DNA from 4 places in the Geodermatophilus sp. URMC 60 genome. Region 1 is predicted to be linked to each of the others. Evidence: riboswitches for the same ligand, from Rfam matches in the RefSeq annotation. Region 1 holds a riboswitch; each other region holds the start of a gene.

Region 1 (4,168 bases):
TGATGTAGGTCAGCACGTCGAGCCCGGCAGCGATCCGCCGCATCAGCTGCCGCGCGCCGGGCAGCGCCACCCAGCCGGTCTCGTGGCCGTGCGTGGCGCCGACCAGGTGCCGCACCCCGGCGTCCCGAAGCGCCGGTGCGAGCAGACCCAGCGGGGCCGCGGCGCCGAAGAAGGCGGTGTCGCACCCGTGCCGACGGGCCAGCCCGGCCGCAGCGCGGGCCACCCCGGGCGTGGGCAGCAGCATGCCGGTCGGGTGGCGGACCACGTCGTAGGGCAGCGCGGCGTCGTACGCCTCCCAGCCGGGCGACCGGGAGGCGAGCACCACCAGCGATTCCGGCGGACGGCGGGCCAGCAGCGCGGCGACGAAGGTCTGGATGCCGCCCTGGCGCGGCGGGAAGTCGTTGGTGACGACCAGCGTCCTCACCCGGCGTCCTCCAGCAGCTGCCAGTCCTCGGCGAAGGAGATCCGCTGCGCGCCGGTCGGGTGCGAGCCGAAGAACCACTGCCAGGCCGCGGGCGGGTCCGGGTCGCTGAGGTTGGTGGCCGCCAGCTCCCGCTGCATCGCGATGAACGCGCCGGCGTCCCCCGTGAGGTCGAGCGCACGCAGGTCGGCCCGCGCCTCGACCTGCCGGGACACCAGGTTCTGCACCGGGGTGCTCAGCAGCCCGCCCACCGACAGCAGGAGCAGCACGAGAGGGACGACGGCCGGGTCCGCGGGCGACCGGGCGCCCGCGCGGCGCAGCAGGGGTGTCCAGGACAGCAGCCAGCCCGACAGCGCGACGGCGGCCCCGGCACCCAGCGCCCCGACCAGGGTGCCGGTGAGCACGTCCCGGTGGACGACGTGGCCGAGTTCGTGCGCGACGATCGACTCGATGCCCTCGTGCGGCAGCCGCTCGAGGGTCGTGTCGTAGAGGACGATGCGGCGGGTCGAGCCGAAGCCGGAGACGTAGGCGTTCAGCGCCGTCGTCCGCCGGGAGGCGTCGGAGACCAGCACGTCCTGCACCGGCGTGCCGTTCTCCTCGGCCAGGTGGAGCAGCTCGGTGCGCAGCTCACCGGCGGCCAGGGGCTCGAAGCGGTTGAACGCCGGCTCGATCACCACCGGGTAGAGGAACGACCCGGCGACGACGAAGCCGGCCGCGACGGCCGCGGCCCACGCCCACCAGGTGCGCGGCGCCCGCCGGACCAGCCACAGGAAGGACATCAGTGCCAGGGCGGTGAGCACGGCGCTGATGGCGGTCGAGACCGCGACGTCGCGCAGCCACAGCCCCCAGCTCCGGGTCGAGATGCCGTACCGGTGGCGGACCACCTCCGCGTACGCCGCCACCGGCAGCGTGGCCAGCCGGCCGACGACCACCACGGCTGCCGTGCCCAGCAGCACCTGGGCGACCCGTCCGCTGCCGAACGGTCGCGCCACGGTCTGCACCAGCCGCGCCCCGAGCGGGGTCAGCCCCAGCACGGCGGAGACGGCCAGGCCCAGCAGCAGCGAGATCAGCGAGGCCGGGCGCAGCGCGCCGGCGAAGGCCTCGGCCCGGGCCAGGAGGTCCGGCGGCAGGACCGACGACGGGTCGACCGGGGTCCGGCCGCCGGCCGGCTCGGGCAGCAGGGTCCACGGAGGCACCGTCACGAGGACGACGACGAGCGCGGCGCCGAGCACGGCCGCGACCACCAGCGCGGCCCGGCGGGCGCTCATCCCGCCCGCCCCGCTCACACGCCGATCCTATGGTCCGGCTCCGCGGGGGCCGGGGACGGCACCTGGCCACGGGCAGTGCTCAGCGGCTGCTGAGGACGGCCCCCGGCACGTCGGCGGTCGGGTCGAGGAGCGGGGCCGGAGGCCTCCTCGACGAGGCCCGGGACGGGCTCGATGCCCGTCGGGGACGGCACCTGGCCGCGGTGTCGGCCGGTAGGCCGACCACGTCACCGCCTTCAGGCGATGGCCCTCAGGCGATGCGGCGCACAGCGGTGATGCCGCCCATCGAGTCGACGCTCACGACCTTCACCGGCTGGCCGGAGGTCGAGGCGTGCACCATCTGGCCGTTGCCGATGTACATCGACACGTGGCTGACCGGGCTGTAGTAGAAGATCAGGTCGCCCGGCTGCAGCTCGGCCCGGGAGACCGCCCTGCCCAGCGTCGCCTGCATCCGCGACGAGTGCGGCAGGCTGATGCCGGCCGCGGCGTAGGCGTACTGGGTCAGCCCCGAGCAGTCGAAGGCGTCGGGCCCGCCGGCGCCCCACACGTAGGCGTCCCCGACCTGCGCCAGGGCGGTGTCGACGGCGCTCTGCGCGGCACCGCTGACCGCGGCGGCCGGCGCGGCCGGGACCGCCCGCCCGGCGCGCGCGGCCACGACCTCCTGCTGCTGCGGCGCCGACAGCGCGTCGTACTGCGCCTGGTAGTCGGCGATGTCCGCCTCCAGCCGGACCTGGCGGGCGGTGACGTCGTCCAGCGTGCGCTGGGCGGCGGTCTGCGCGGCGTCGGCGTCGGCGCGGGTCAGCTCGGCCGCGGCGGCCGAGTCGGCGACCTCGCCGAGCACGTCGTCGGTGTGGCCGGCGATGGCGTCGAGGGTGGCCAGCCGGGAGACGAAGTCCTCGGCCGACCCGCTGGTCATGAGCAGGTCCAGCTCCGGCATGCCGTCGCCCGAGGTGAAGGCGGTGCGGGCGACCTGGCGGATCCGCCCGTCGAGCGCCTCGAGCTGCGACTGGGCCTCGGCGGCCGCCTGCTCGGCGCTCCGCACGGCGGCCTGCTGCTGCGCCAGCGTCTCGCGCGCCTCGTTGACCTGCTCGGTCACGGTCTCGAGCTCGTGACCGGCCTGCGCGACCAGCTGCGCGGCCTGCGCGGCGGTGGTCGCGTCCTCCGGGTCGGCGGCGGCGGTGCCCGGCAGGAGCGTCAGGGCGAGGGTGGCGGTGGCTCCCAGGACCACCCCCCGGGCGATGCCGCGGGACGAGGCGGGGCGGCGGAACGCCACCGGGAGGTCGGGGTGGAACTGGTCGACGGCATGCCCCAGGGCAGGGCGGGGGGTCGCCACGGCGGCGGCTCTCCGTTCTTCCTCAGCGACCGCCTACCGAGTTAGCTGACGGGTTCGGGCTGGGAAGAAGGCGCCCTATCTCCGCGCCCCGGCGGACCGGCGCGCGGGAGAACTCACCCCAGTGCTGCGGTGGGTCCCCGGTTCCCCCTCGGCGCCGGTGCGGCGCGTCGGGCGATTCGGCGGTGACCGGCCGAGGTCACCTGTCTGCAGGTGACGACCACCCGGCCGGACCGGCTCACCGTACGGGGGTCGTTGAAGAAGTGACGAACGGGGGTGCCGGGAACTGTGGGATCGGTGTTCCTCCTGGTGGGCGACACGCCGCCGGTCGGACGCCGGGCCCCCATGTACTGCTGGAGCACCCAGCTCACCCGGTGCGCCGCTGCGACCCCTGCCCGCCGCCCCGCCGGTGCGGCGCGGCCCGTCGTGCCGGGGTCGGCCGGACCGAGTGCTGGTGGCGCAGCGGCGGCACCAGACCGGCGTCGGCCAGCACCTGGACGGCGCGCCGCTCGACCTCGTCGAACTCCACGACGACCCCCGGAGGCAACACGACGACGTCCTCCGCGGACAGCCGGTCGTCCCGCCGCCCGGCCATCGGCACGACCGTCGGGTCGACGCCCTGCCAGCCCGGTGGCGCCCCCAGCAGCACGGTGACGACGCAGTTGCCACAGCCGGTACCGCGGGCGGTGCAGGTGTCGCAGTCGATGTACACGGTCCACTCCTCTGCTGGCCGACCCTCGTCGCGGGAGCCGTCCGTGGCCCCGGTCGATCTGGGCAGGACGCTAGGAGCGGGCACCGACAGTTCCGGCTCAGGCGCCGGCGTACTCCCAGTGCCAGGGTTCCTCGCGGCCGTTGCCGGGGTCGGCCCAGCGCGGGTGGAGGAAGCCGAAGCGGCCGGCGTTGGCGAGCATCCAGGCGTACTCCGCCGTCCCGAACCGCTCGACGCCACCGCACAGGTCGACCGCCAGGCCCCAGCCGTGGTTGCTGGTGCCCGGCACCGCGGCCAGGTCCGGCTTCTCGCCGTACAGCTGCACCTGGGCGGCGTAGCTCCGGTAGGAGTCGGTGAGGCACAGCGGCCTCCCGAAGGCGCCGGAGAAGGCGCTGCTCATCGCCGAGTAGGCCGCCGCCGCGTCGCAGCGCAGCACGTGGCCG
Region 2 (4,168 bases), 170 kb from region 1:
CAGACGCCCAGCCGCACGTGGCGGACCCAGTAGGCGGCGCGGTCGTCGTCGTCGGCCAGCTGGCGGTACAGCGCGGCGCGGAGCGCGGTCCAGCGGCCGCTCCGCACGTCGTCGCGGCGGGAGCGGCGGTCCGCCACCGGCCTCTCGTCCATGGACGCACCATCGACGTGGACCGACTCCACCTTGACCACCCTCACCCCGCCGAGGGGGCCGACCCGAGCGCGGCGAGACCCACGCCACGCCTGCCGCCGTCGTCCCGGGGTAGGAGGCGGCCATGGCGCTGACCGGGGACACCCAGCACCGGGGCATGGCCGACGCCGGCCGCGACACCGTCGGGCCGATGGTGCTCGGCGCGTGGGACGCCTTCCTCGAGCAGGCGGCGGCCGTCGACCTCGAGCGGCCGACCCGGCTGCCCGGGTGGCGCGCGCACGAGGTCTGCGTGCACCTGGGCTGCTGGGACGACCACGCCGCCCTGCCCGACCTCATCGCCTCGGCGCGGGCCGGAGGGGCGGGGACACCTCCGGACGTCGACGCGACGAACGCGCGGGTGACCGCCGCGCACCGGGACGCCTCCCGGGAGGAGGTGCTGGCCGCGCTGTGCCGCAACCGGGAGGCCACCGCGCGCTACCTGGCGGAGGAGCCTGCGGAGCTCGACACCGCACCGGCGGTCGCCGTCGTCGGCCGGCTGCCGCTGCTCAGCGTGGTCCTCGGGCAGGCCTACGAGCTGGCGGTGCACGGCCTGGACCTGGTGCCCTGCGGGGCGGCCCCTCCCCCGCCCGCGGTGCTGCAGTCCGGGCTGGCCGCGCTGGCCGACGTGACCGGCGCGCTGGCGGCCCGCGAGGGGGTCAGCGGCGGGGCGACGCTGGCGACGCCGGAGGGCGGCTGGGCCTTCGCCGCCGACGACTCCGGCTGGACGGTGCGCCGGATCCCCGCGGGCGACGTCCGCGGCACCGCGGTGGAGGCGCCGGCGGACCTGCTCCTGGAGGCCGCCTCGGGCCGGGTGAACCCGGTCGCCGCGCTGGCCCGGCGCAGGCTGCGGGTGCACGAGCTGGGCGGCCTGATGGCCCTGGCGCCGATCGTGCAGTCGGCGCCGGGCATCCCCGGCGGCCCCATCCTGGCGCTGGCGGCACAGACCCTCGGCGGCGTGGGCGGGCTGCTGGGCCGGCTGCGCGGACGGCGCTGACGGAGGATGCCCGGGCCCGCACCAGGCCCCGTCCAGAGGCCGGCCGCGAGCTCCTCCGGGAGGAGGACGGGTCCTTCTTCAGCAGGCGCCCAGCGAGATGCCGTGCGCCTTGAGCCACGGCATCGGGTTGACCCGGCTGGCGTAGAGCCCGCCCTGGTGCACCTCGAAGTGCAGGTGCGGCCCGGTGGACTGGCCCTTGTTCCCGACGTCGGCGATGTGGTCCCCGGCCTGCACGACCTGGCCGGCGCCGACGAAGAACTGGTTGACGTGCCCGTAGAGGGTGATCTGCCCGTCGCCGTGCTGCACGTAGACGGCCTGGCCGAAGCCGCTGGCCGGGCCGGCCTGCAGGACGACGCCGTCCTCGGGCACGTAGATCGGGGTGCCGATGGGCGCGGCGATGTCGACGCCTTGGTGCATGGTCCCCCAGCGCGGGCCGTAGCAGGAGGTCAGCCGCCCGGCCGTCGGCATGCCGGAGACGTCGGCCGAGCTGGCCAGCGCCTGGCGGGCGCTCCAGGCGGCGCCGGGGTCCGCGGCACCCTGCGAGGCGAGCAGCCGCTCGCCGGCCAGACGGAGCTCCTCGTCGAGGCGGGCCTTCTCCGCCGCGCGGGCGTCGTAGTCGGCCTGCGCCCGGGCGAGGTGCTCGTTGGCGGCGCGCTCGGCCTCGTCGGCCTTGCGGGCGAGCTCGCCGAGCTGGGCGACGGCGGCCTTGGCGGCGCGGTCGGCCTCCTCGACGCGCGCCTGGACGGTGAGGAACTCCTGCAGCTGGTCGGCGCGGTGGTCGCCGAGCTGCTCCATGGTGGCGGCCTGCTGCAGCAGCTCGGTGGGGCTCTGCGCGTCGAGCAGCAGCTCGAGGTCGCCGTAGCGGTCGTCGGCGCCCATGTAGGCCTCGCGGCCGAGCTCGGCGATGTCCTCCTCGGCCTGGGCGACGTCGGCCTGGGCGGCAGCGAGCTCGGCGGCGGTCCGCTCGGCCTCGGCCTGGCCGTGGGCGAGCTGGGCGCGGGCGACGAGGGCGGTGTCGGCGGCGGCCTCGGCCTCGACGGTCATCCGCTGGAGCTGCTCCTCGGCGGCCCTGACCTGCTCCTCGATGGCGGCGACCTGCTCCTCGAGCGAGGCCTGCCCCGGGGCGGCGGGCGCGGCACCGGCGACGACGGGGGTGCCGGCCAGCAGCCCGGCCACGGCGGCGGCGACGACGACGGCCCGGCGCGGGGAGCGCAAGCGGCTGCGGGGTGAGGTGGCGCAGCGGACCACGGCGTTCAGGCGGTGCAGGGTCGCCAAGGCGACGGTTCTCCCATCCTCGCGACCGCCTACCGAGTTAGCTGACGGGTTCGGGCCGGACGGCGCCCTACCTGCCTGCGCAGCACCTGCGCAGGCAGGACTCACCCCAGGAGTTCGGTGGGTCCCCGGTCCGCCTCGGTCCCGGATCGGGACGCCGGCGGTTCGGCGGGGCCGTGCCGAGGCCCTCGGTTCCCGAGGAGCTGAGCCCGGCAGGGCCGTCGGAGAAGCTACACGGATCCCGGGCTCTGGTCACGATCGAGTAACGGACCGAGGGTGCCGCTCGCCGTGCGGGCACCGTCTTCACTACGCGGCGTCAGCACCCGAGCGCGGAGCAGTGACCGCTGGTGCAGCCGTGACTCGCGAGACGACCAGCAGGAACACCAAGATGCTGCGGATTCCCGGCCGGACGGGCTCTGACACCCCGTGTTCGCTGTGATGCCGCGCACGAATTGATCCGATCGGGGGCCTGTGGACGCCGTCCGAGCGTCGTCCACAGGCCCCGGCGCCGGACGCGGAACCCGTGTAGCGGCACCTGCGGGTGCCGATCGTCAGGGGCCGGGGGCGACGCCCAGGGCGTATCCGACGGGCTCGTGCGAGGCTGGCGGTCCGCCAGGCACGCCCTAGGGTCGTGCCAGGACGCCCGGCGCGGAGCGCGGGGCCGGATGGCGGGAGGACACGGGTGTCGGCCCGGAGGAAGGTCGCCGCTGCCGTCGGGGTCGCCGCGGTGGCCGGCGCGGCGGTGGCGCTGTCGCAGTACGTGCCCCCGAACGAACGCGGCCAGGGCGCCGTGGCCACCGGGGACCTCAGCGGCGCCCTCGTGGGCGCCGGGGCGAGCAGCCAGCAGGCAGCGATGCAGGGCTGGACCGCCGGGTACTCGGCCGTGCAGCCGGGCGTGACCGTGGACTACGACCCCGTCGGCTCCGGCGGCGGCCGCGAGCAGTTCACCGCCGGTGGCATCGACTTCGCCGGTTCCGACGCTCCGCTCGACGAGGAGGAGCTCGTCACTGCACGCGAGCGCTGCGGCGGAGAGGTGTTCGAGCTGCCGAACTACATCTCGCCGATCGCGGTGGTGCACAACGTCCCAGGGGTCGCGGATCTCGCCCTCTCCTCCGCGACGCTGGCCGGGGTCTTCGCCCGGCAGATCACGACCTGGGGCGACCCCGCGATCGCCGCGGACAACCCCGGCGTCGCGCTGCCCGCCCTGCCGATCACCCCGGTCAACCGGTCCGACGAGTCGGGGACGACGGAGAACTTCACCGAGTACCTGGCCGCCGCAGCCGGCGACGCCTGGCCGTTCGAGCCGGACGGCGAGTGGCCGGTGCAGGGCGGCGAGTCCGCCCAGGGCAACTCCGGCGTGGTGGCCGCCGTAGCCAGCGGCGCGGGGACCGTCGGCTACGCCGACCTCTCCCAGGCCGGCGACCTCGGCGTGGCACGCATCGGCGTCGGCGAGGACTTCGTCGCGCCGACCCCGGAGGCCGCGGCGGCCGTCGTCGAGCGGTCCGAGCCGCTGCCCGGCCGCGGTCCGTACGACTTCGCCCTGGAGCTCGAGCGGACGACGACCGAGTCCGGCAGCTACCCGATCGTGCTGGTCAGTTATCACCTGGGCTGCATCGAGTACGAGGATGCGCCGACCGCCGACCTGGTCGCCGACTTCATGACGTACGTGACGAGCGAGGACGGCCAGGCCGCGGCCGCCGAGGTGGCCGGCTC
Region 3 (4,168 bases), 1.1 Mb from region 1:
ACCCGGTCTACGTCGACGGCGCGCTGCTCTCCGGAGGGGACCTGCACTTCAGCCAGGGAGACGGTGAGATCAACTTCTGCGGCGCCATCGAGATGGGCGGCTTCATCGACTTCCACGTCGACCTCATCAAGGGCGGCATGGAGACCTACGGCGTCACCACCAACCCGATCTTCATGCCCGGGCGGGTCGAGCCGCGCTACTCCGAGTTCCTGACGTTCATCGGTGTCTCGGTCGACCACCGCGACGACACGAACGCCTACATGGACGCGACGCTGGCCTACCGCAACGCCTGCCTGAACGCCATCCGCTACCTGGAGAAGTGGGGCTACACGGGCGAGCAGGCCTACCTCATCCTCGGCACCTCGCCGATCGAGGGCCGCATCGGCGGCGTGGTGGACATCCCCAACGCCTGCTGCTCGGTCTTCCTGCCGACGGAGATCTTCGACGAGGACATCCGGCCCGGCGGCCAGGGCCCGCAGCGCAGGGACCGCGGGCAGGTCTGCGTCACCTCCTGACCGAGGGTTCGCGGCCGGGCGCGGGCGGACGCCAGTCCGTCCGCGCACCGGCGCCGTGACCCGGGGACCCGCCGGCCGGCCGGGGACCGTCCGCCTGGTCGCTGCCGGCGTGGTGGCCAACCTCGCGGTCGGGACGCTGTTCGCCTGGAGCCTGGTGTCGCCCCGGGTGGTGGCCGACGCTGGGGCCCCGCGGGGCAGCGGCCCGGCGGTGTTCGCCCTCGCACTCGGGGTGTTCACCGTCGTCCTGCTCGGGGTGGGGCGCTGGCTGGCGCGGGTGGGGCCGCGCCCACTCCTGGCCGCGGCCTCCCTCGCCGCCGGGGCGGGGCTGGCCGTGACCGCGGCCGTGCAGCGGCCCGAGGCTCCCTGGCTGGGGGTGGGGCTGCTGTTCGGCGCGGCCAACGGGCTGGCCTACGGCGTCGCGGTCGCCCTCGCCGCGGCCGTCCCCGCCGGACGCCGTGGCACGGCCAGCGGTCTGGTGGTCGGCGCGTACGCGGCCGGGCCGGTGGTGCTCGGCTTGCTGTCGCCACACGTCCTCCCGGACGTCGGCTGGCGGACCCCGCTGGCCGTCCTCGCCGTGCTCGTCGCCGGTCTGGTGGGCCTCGCCGCCGCCCTCGCCCCGGCCGACGCGGGCGTCGAGCGGCGCCCGGACCGCGTGGAGGAGCCGGTGCCCGGGACGGCGGTGCTGGCGCTGTGGGTCCTCTTCGCCGGAGGCGCCGCGCCGGGTCTCGTGGTCTTCGCCACTGCTGCGCCCCTGGCCACTGCAGCGGGTCTGGGTCCCGCAGCCGCGGGAGCGGCCGTCTCCCTGCTCGCCGTCGGCAACCTGGCCGGCCGACTGGGTGCGGGCTGGTGGTCGGACGGCGTCGGGCGCCTCCCCGCACTGGGGACCGCGCTCGCGGCCACCGCCGTCGCGCTCGCCGGGCTCGCCGCGGCGGCCGCGCCCGCCGTCGTCCTGACCGCTCTGCTCGTCGTCGGACTGGCCTACGGCGCGGTCTCCGCGCTGGTCCCGGCCGCGACGGCGGACCGGGTGGGGGCCGCTGCCTTCCCGGCGGTCTACGGCCGGGTCTTCACGGCGTGGGGGTGTGCCGGCCTGCTGGCACCCCTCGTCGGCGGCAGGGTGACCGACGCCGGAGGTGCGCAGCCGGGACTGCTCCCCCTGGCCGTCCCGCTCGCCCTCGCCGCGGCCGCACTCGTCGTCCTCGCGCGCACGGGGGAGGGGACCGCCCGGCGGTGACGTCGGCCCCCGGCCGTCGATCGAGGAGGTGGGCGACGAGCGTCACTTGACGAATCGAGGGCCGCGGATTGTCACAGCTCGATAACGAAGCTACGGTCGTCGCGTCCGGTCGGTCGTTCCGCCCCCGAAGGGGGCCCGAGCGGACGCCGCCGAGTCGCCCTCAGGGGCGAGCCGGGGACCCACCGCAGTACTGGGGTGAATCCCGCTCCTGGACGCACGTCCGGAGCGGGTAGGGCTGCTTCCCGCCCGAACCCGTCAGCTAACCCGGTAGGCGGCCGTCGGAAGAAACGGAGAGCCGCCGGATGGCGTGCCCTTGCCCTGCTGCACCATCCCACCGGCTCCGGTACCGGGAGCGCTCCCGCATCTGAGGAGTCCGCGGCCGTCCGCAGCAGACGCCGCCCCGCAGGCCCACCGCGCCCGAGCACCCGCGCTCGACCGGTACCTCGCCGCTTCCCCGGTGTGCCTGCCCGGCGCTCGCCGCGCGGCCACAGCCCGCCCGCAGCCTCCCGCAGACGTGCGCGCCCCCGTCGCCCCGTCGCGCCCCCACCCCGGAGAACCCGTTCCCCATGGACACCCGCACCACGACCCCTGGCCGCACCGCCCGCTCGCGCCGCCGTCCGCCCGCCGCCGTCCGCCGTCCCGGTCTGTACCTCGGGATGGCCACCGCCGGCGCCGTCCTGGTCGGCGTAGTCGGCATCGAGCCGGCCGCGCAGGCCGAGGCGGCGCCGTCCGAGACCGTGAGCGTCGCCCGGGAGCTCGGGTTGACCGCCCAGTCCGGCCCGGTCGACGTCACCACGGAGCTGCAGCCGCTGCAGGACCTCGCCGCCACCCGCAGCGCCCGCGAGGCCGCCCGGACCGCCGCGCAGCAGGCCCAGGCCGCCGCCGACCAGGCGGTGCTCGACCGGCAGAAGGCCGAGGCCGAGGCCGCCGCCAAGGCGAAGGCCGAGGCCGAGGCCGCCGCGAAGGCGGCCGCCGAGGCCGCGGCTGCCTCCGCTGCCGCTGCCAGGCAGGCCGCCCCGGCGCAGGCCGGCCGGGCCGCTCCCGCGGCCGCCGCGCCCCGGGCTGCCGCCGCGGCGGGCGCCGCCGCCAAGATCAAGAACTCCGCCGGCCCCGTCGCCGCGGTGGTCCAGGCCGCGGCGAACGCCGTCGTCAGCAACGTCCCCGGCGCCGGCTCGATCACCCTGGGCGGCACCCGGCCGAGCGCCGCCGACCCGGGCGGCCACCCCTCGGGCCTGGCGCTGGACTACATGGTCATGTCCGACGCCGCCCTCGGCGACGCGATCGTCGAGTACCACATCGCCCATTGGGACGAGCTCGGCGTCGACTACATCATCTGGCAGCAGCGGATGCTGTCCTCGCCGAACGGCTCGTGGAAGGCGATGGCCGACCGCGGCGGCGCGACGGCCAACCACATGGACCACCCGCACGTGAACTACCGCGGCTGACCTGCGGTTGCCCGCCGCTCCGGCGGGGCAGGACGGCAGGATGGGCACCAGCTCGTCCCGTCCCGTCCCGCCGACCCTCGTCGACGCCAACCGGCTCTGGGTCGACTCACGCGTCCGGGCGCTGGTCCAGCGCCGCGTCGAGGCGCCGGTCCTGCTCCGGCTGGGCGGGCCGGTGCCCGGCGGCCGGGTGCTCGAGCTGGGCACCGGCCGACGTGGCACCGGGTTGCGCCTGGCGCTCGAGGTCTTCGGCGCCGCGCACGCCGACGGGGTCGAGCGCTACGACGCCAGCGTCGCGGCGTGCCGGGAGGCCGTGCGCGACCTGGGCGGGCGGGCCGACGTCCGGCGCGGCGACGCGACGTCGCTGGCCGCGCCGGACGGCTCCTACGACGCGGTCTTCGGCTACCACGTCCTGCACCACGCCGATGCCTGGCGCGACGTCGTCCGGGAGGCGGCGCGGGTGCTGCGGCCCGGCGGGCGCCTCTACTCCTGCGAGATGACCGCGCGCTTCGTCGACAGCCGGCCGCTGCGGGCGGTGTCCCGCCACCCGGCCGACGGCGACCGTCCCACCCCGGACGGCCTCGCCGCCGCCTGCCGGGCGGCTGGGCTGACCGTGACCGCGCAGGACACCCGGCTCGCCGGCTGCTGGACGGCGCTCGTCGCGACGCGGCCGTGAGCCGGCGCCGGGCCACGGCCGCGCGGAGCGTCAGATCAGGGGCGCGACCGTCCGCTCGGTGTCGTGCTCGGCGATGAAGGAGCGGATCACCGGGTAGATCTCCGCCTCCCACCGCGAACCGGCGAAGACGCCGTAGTGGCCGACGCCCTGCTGCAGGTGGTGGCGCCGCCGCTCCGGCGGGAGCCCGCTGCACAGCGCGTGCGCCGCCTCGGTCTGCCCGGGCGAGCACAGGTCGTCCTGGGCGCCCTCGACGGTGAGCAGCGCGGTCTCCCGGATGGCCGAGGGGTCCACGCGCCGGCCGCGC
Region 4 (4,168 bases), 1.3 Mb from region 1:
CTGCACCGTTCCCCACCCACCCCACCTCCTCGCTCAGGGCAGCCGCCAGACCGTCGTCCGCCGCAGCCCGGGCCCCTCGGTCTCCGGGATCTCGTGCACCGCGACCGCCTCGAGGCGGTCGTGCGGCAGGTAGGGGCGGCCGGGGTCGCCGACGTAGACCTCGCAGCCGCGGGCGCGGGCCCGGTCGAGGAAGGGCAGCACCCGCTCGGTCATCTCCCGGTCGTAGCAGACGTCGCCGGCGAGGACGACGTCGATGCCGACCGGATCCCGGCCGAGGACGTCGCCGGTGACGCTGATCCCCCCGACGCCGTTGAGCCCGGCGTTGACGCCGACCGCCGTCCGGCTGAACGGGTCGACGTCGCTGGCCAGCACCGACCGGGCGCCGGCGAGGCGAGCGGCCAGCGCCACCAGGCCGCTGCCGGCGCCGAGGTCGAGGACGGCCCGCCCGGCCACCACCGACGGTGCGTCGAGCACGAAACGCGCCAGCGCCTGCCCGCCCGGCCAGGCGGCGGCCCAGAACGGCGGGGTCTCCCCCGCCCCGCCGTCCGCGGCCTCCATCGCCTCCCACAGGGCGACGACGTCGTCGGCCACGTGCAGCCGGACCTCCGGCACCGAGGAGGGCCGCCGGACCTGGGTGTGCACGCGGACGAAGGAGGAGGGGACGGCGCGGACGGTCACGCCCGCAGTCCACCACGTGGCCGCACCCGGCACCGCCCGCCTGGGAGCATCCGCACGTGCTCATCGCCCGGTCGATCGCCCTGTTCCTCGCCGCCGCGGTGCTCGAGATCGGCGGCGCCTGGCTGGTCTGGCAGGGCGTGCGCGAGCACCGCGGCTGGCTCTGCATCGGCCTCGGGGTGGTGGCCCTCGGCGCCTACGGCTTCGTCGCCACCCTGCAGCCGGACGCCTCCTTCGGCCGGATCCTGGCTGCGTACGGCGGTGTCTTCGTGGCGGGCAGCCTGGCCTGGGGCATGGCGCTGGACGGCTACCGGCCGGACCGCTTCGACGTCGTGGGCGCGCTGATCTGCCTCGTCGGCGTGGCCGTGATCATGTACGCCCCGCGGACGTCCTGACCCCGCGGACGTCCTGACCCCGCGCACGGCCGAGGGCCGCCCCCGCGGTGCGGGAACGGCCCTCGGGGAGGACGGCGGCCCCGTCCAGGGAACCCCCCGAGCGTGGCGACGTGCTGGAACGGCCCCTGCAGGGCCCCGCCGCGGGCCTGCGAGCGGTGGGGGGCAGGGGTCCTTCCTCAGTACCAGCCCTTGGCCTGCGAGTGCGACCAGGCGCCGCAGGGGCTGCCGTAGCGGTTCTCGATGTAGATCAGGCCGGCGTCGATCTGCCGGTAGCCGTCCGACGTCTTCGCGATGCCGGTGCTCGCCCAGGTCGAGTTCAGGAACTGCGGGATGCCGTAGGCGGTGCTGGTGGGGTTCTGCGCGTTGGGGTTCCAGCCGCTCTCCTTGCCCCACAGCTTCTCCAGGCAGCTGAACTGCTCGGCGCTGCCGACCTTGCTCATCGCGTAGTCCTTGAAGGAGCCGCGCGGCGCGGAGGACGACGAGCTGCTGGCAGCCGGTGCCGGAGCGGCGGCAGAGGAGGCCGCCTGGCGCTCGGCGGCCGCGCGGGCGGCGGCCTCGGCCGCGGCCTTCTCGGCGGCCTCGCGCTCCGCGGCCTCGCGGGCGGCCTGCTCGGCAGCGGCCTTCTCGGCGGCGGCCTTCTCGGCGGCCTGCCGGTCCAGCTCGGCCTGCTCGGCGGCGGCCTGGACCTGCGCGGCCTGCGCCTCGGCGGCCTGGCGCTCGCTCCGGGAGGCGGCGAGGTCCTCCAGCGGGGCGAGCTCGGTGGGAGCCGGGGCGCTGAGCGGCTGCTGCGTGGCCTCGGCGGTGATGCCGAGCTGCTCGGCGACGCTCATGGAGGCGGTCACCGTCTCGGTCTCGGCCTCGGCCTCGGCCGCCGGCTGCGCGCCGATGACGGTGTTGACGACGATCGCGCCGGCGGCGGCGGTGGCCAGCAGGATCGCCGGGCGGCGGCCGCGGGCGGGCAGCCGCAGGCGGCGGCGGGCGGTCCGATCGGCGGCGGGCTCGGCGGCCGGGACGGCCGGGAACTGCTTGGTGTCCATGGGGGTGGGGGTGCTCCGTGGCGGGAGGGCGCGCGGGGTGGGTCCTCCGAGCGGAGGGCAGCCCGGTGCGGCGCGGTCTACGGGGGCGCCGGCGGATCAGGGAGTGCCGGCGGGCGCGGTCGGGTGCCGGGTCAGCTGGCCGGGGAAGAGGCGCGGAGCGCGCGTGGCCGGGTGGGCCGGCGAGCCGCGAGGGCCCGTGGGCGGGGCATGCGAGTGCTCCGTTCTTCCGTGAGCCGCCTACCGAGTTAGCTGACGGGTTCGGGCGGGAAGCAGCCCTACCGGCCCGCGCATCGTGCTCGCGGGCGGGATTCACCCCAGTACTGCGGTGGGTCCCCGGCTCGCGCCCGCTGGCAGCGGACACGACTCGGCGGCGTCCGGCCAGGCTCCCCGAGCGGGGACCAGACGACCGACCGGACGGGAGCCACCGTAAGCGGCGTTACCGTCCCGTGACAATGCCGCGAACCACATCCGACACGTGAGTGACGTCGCAGTGCGGCGAGGCCCTCCCTCCCGAGGGGGCCGGACGAGGGGAATACGCACCCGTCGGATGCGTTGCAGCGACCGGTAGTTGCACTCTCAACCAATGGAGACCGACATGCAGTTCGGCGTCTTCTCGGTCAGCGACATCACGACCGATCCCACCACCGGCCGCACGCCCGGCGAGGCGGAGCGGATCCAGGCGATCGTCACCATCGCGAAGAAGGCCGAGGAGGTCGGGCTCGACGTCTTCGCCCTGGGGGAGCACCACAACCCGCCGTTCTTCTCCTCCTCGCCGACGACGACGCTGGCCTACATCGCCGCCCAGACCTCGCGGCTGCAGCTGTCGACGGCGACCACGCTGATCACCACCAACGACCCGGTGAAGATCGCCGAGGACTACGCGATGCTGCAGCACCTGGCCGGCGGCCGAGTCGACCTGATGATGGGCCGCGGCAACACCGGCCCGGTCTACCCGTGGTTCGGGCAGGACATCCGCAACGGCCTGCCCCTGGCGGTCGAGAACTACGCGCTGCTGCGCCGGCTGTGGGACGAGGACGTCGTCGACTGGCAGGGGCAGTTCCGCACGCCGCTGCAGGGCTTCACCTCGACCCCGCGGCCGCTGGACGGCGTCCCGCCCTTCGTGTGGCACGGCTCGATCCGCTCCCCGCAGATCGCCGAGCAGGCCGCCTACTACGGCGACGGCTTCTTCCACAACCACATCTTCTGGCCGCCGGAGCACACCGCCCGGATGGTCGAGTTCTACCGCCGCCGCTTCGAGTACCACGGCCACGGCAGCGCCGACCAGGCGATCGTCGGCCTGGGCGGGCAGGTGTTCATGCGCCGGAACAGCCAGGACGCCGTCCGCGAGTTCCGCCCGTACTTCGACAACGCGCCGGTCTACGGCCACGGCCCCTCGCTGGAGGACTTCTCCCGCGAGACGCCGCTGACCGTCGGCTCCCCGCAGCAGGTCATCGAGCGGACGCTCGGCTTCCGCGACCACGTCGGCGACTACCAGCGGCAGCTGTTCCTCATCGACCACGCCGGCCTGCCGCTGAAGACGGTCCTGGAGCAGCTGGACCTGCTCGGCGAGGAGGTCGTGCCGGTGCTGCGCAAGGAGTTCGCCGCGCTCAAGCCCGCGCACGTCCCCGACGCCCCGACCCACGCCTCGCGCGTGGCGGCCCGCCAGGCGTCTCTCCAGGAGGTGTCCGCATGACCACCCGCACCCTGGCCGTCGTCAGCGCCGGGCTGTCGACCCCGTCGTCGACCCGGCTGCTGGCCGACCGGCTGGCCGCCGCGACCGTCGGCGCCCTGCGCGAGCGGGGCGACGACGCGACGGTGGAGGTCGTCGAGCTGCGCACGCACGCCCGCGACCTCGCCGACGACCTGGTGACCGGGTTCGCCAACGAGTCGCTGCGCGCGGCGATCGACACGGTCGTCGGCGCCGACGGGTTGATCGCCGTGACGCCGGTGTTCTCGGCGTCCTACAGCGGGCTGTTCAAGACGTTCTTCGACGTCCTGGACAAGGACTCGCTCACCGGGACGCCGGTGCTGCTCGGTGCCACCGCCGGCACCGCCCGGCAC

Evidence for each region. Region 1 has a riboswitch for cyclic di-AMP ahead of ACWIX3_RS13675 (C40 family peptidase). Riboswitches for the same ligand answer to the same signal wherever they lie in the genome.
Region 2: another riboswitch for cyclic di-AMP. It lies ahead of ACWIX3_RS12885 (peptidoglycan DD-metalloendopeptidase family protein); the one in region 1 lies ahead of ACWIX3_RS13675 (C40 family peptidase).
Region 3: another riboswitch for cyclic di-AMP. It lies ahead of ACWIX3_RS18505 (hypothetical protein); the one in region 1 lies ahead of ACWIX3_RS13675 (C40 family peptidase).
Region 4: another riboswitch for cyclic di-AMP. It lies ahead of ACWIX3_RS19705 (aggregation-promoting factor C-terminal-like domain-containing protein); the one in region 1 lies ahead of ACWIX3_RS13675 (C40 family peptidase).

Annotation. Positions count from the first base shown of each region.
Region 1 is NZ_CP199958.1:2,865,834-2,870,001, reverse strand. Features, by position in the region: gene ACWIX3_RS13685 (glycosyltransferase family 4 protein) at 1-424, opposite strand, end outside; gene ACWIX3_RS13680 (M48 family metallopeptidase) at 421-1,707, opposite strand; gene ACWIX3_RS13675 (C40 family peptidase) at 1,937-3,019, opposite strand; cyclic di-AMP (ydaO/yuaA leader) riboswitch at 3,035-3,183, opposite strand; gene ACWIX3_RS13670 (hypothetical protein) at 3,384-3,728, opposite strand; gene ACWIX3_RS13665 (D-alanyl-D-alanine carboxypeptidase family protein) at 3,826-4,168, opposite strand, start outside.
Region 2 is NZ_CP199958.1:2,692,142-2,696,309, reverse strand. Features, by position in the region: gene ACWIX3_RS12895 (diguanylate cyclase) at 1-152, opposite strand, end outside; gene ACWIX3_RS12890 (maleylpyruvate isomerase family mycothiol-dependent enzyme) at 275-1,183, shown strand; gene ACWIX3_RS12885 (peptidoglycan DD-metalloendopeptidase family protein) at 1,262-2,458, opposite strand; cyclic di-AMP (ydaO/yuaA leader) riboswitch at 2,487-2,608, opposite strand; gene pstS (phosphate ABC transporter substrate-binding protein PstS) at 3,138-4,168, shown strand, end outside.
Region 3 is NZ_CP199958.1:3,922,524-3,926,691, reverse strand. Features, by position in the region: gene fmdA (formamidase) at 1-515, shown strand, start outside; gene ACWIX3_RS18510 (MFS transporter) at 571-1,746, shown strand; cyclic di-AMP (ydaO/yuaA leader) riboswitch at 1,884-2,035, shown strand; gene ACWIX3_RS18505 (hypothetical protein) at 2,313-3,191, shown strand; gene ACWIX3_RS18500 (class I SAM-dependent methyltransferase) at 3,232-3,864, shown strand; gene phaZ (polyhydroxyalkanoate depolymerase) at 3,895-4,168, opposite strand, start outside.
Region 4 is NZ_CP199958.1:4,172,296-4,176,463, forward strand. Features, by position in the region: gene ACWIX3_RS19690 (DUF72 domain-containing protein) at 1-16, opposite strand, end outside; gene ACWIX3_RS19695 (class I SAM-dependent methyltransferase) at 34-678, opposite strand; gene ACWIX3_RS19700 (YnfA family protein) at 735-1,070, shown strand; gene ACWIX3_RS19705 (aggregation-promoting factor C-terminal-like domain-containing protein) at 1,247-2,107, opposite strand; cyclic di-AMP (ydaO/yuaA leader) riboswitch at 2,327-2,487, opposite strand; gene ACWIX3_RS19710 (LLM class flavin-dependent oxidoreductase) at 2,691-3,800, shown strand; gene ACWIX3_RS19715 (FMN reductase) at 3,797-4,168, shown strand, end outside.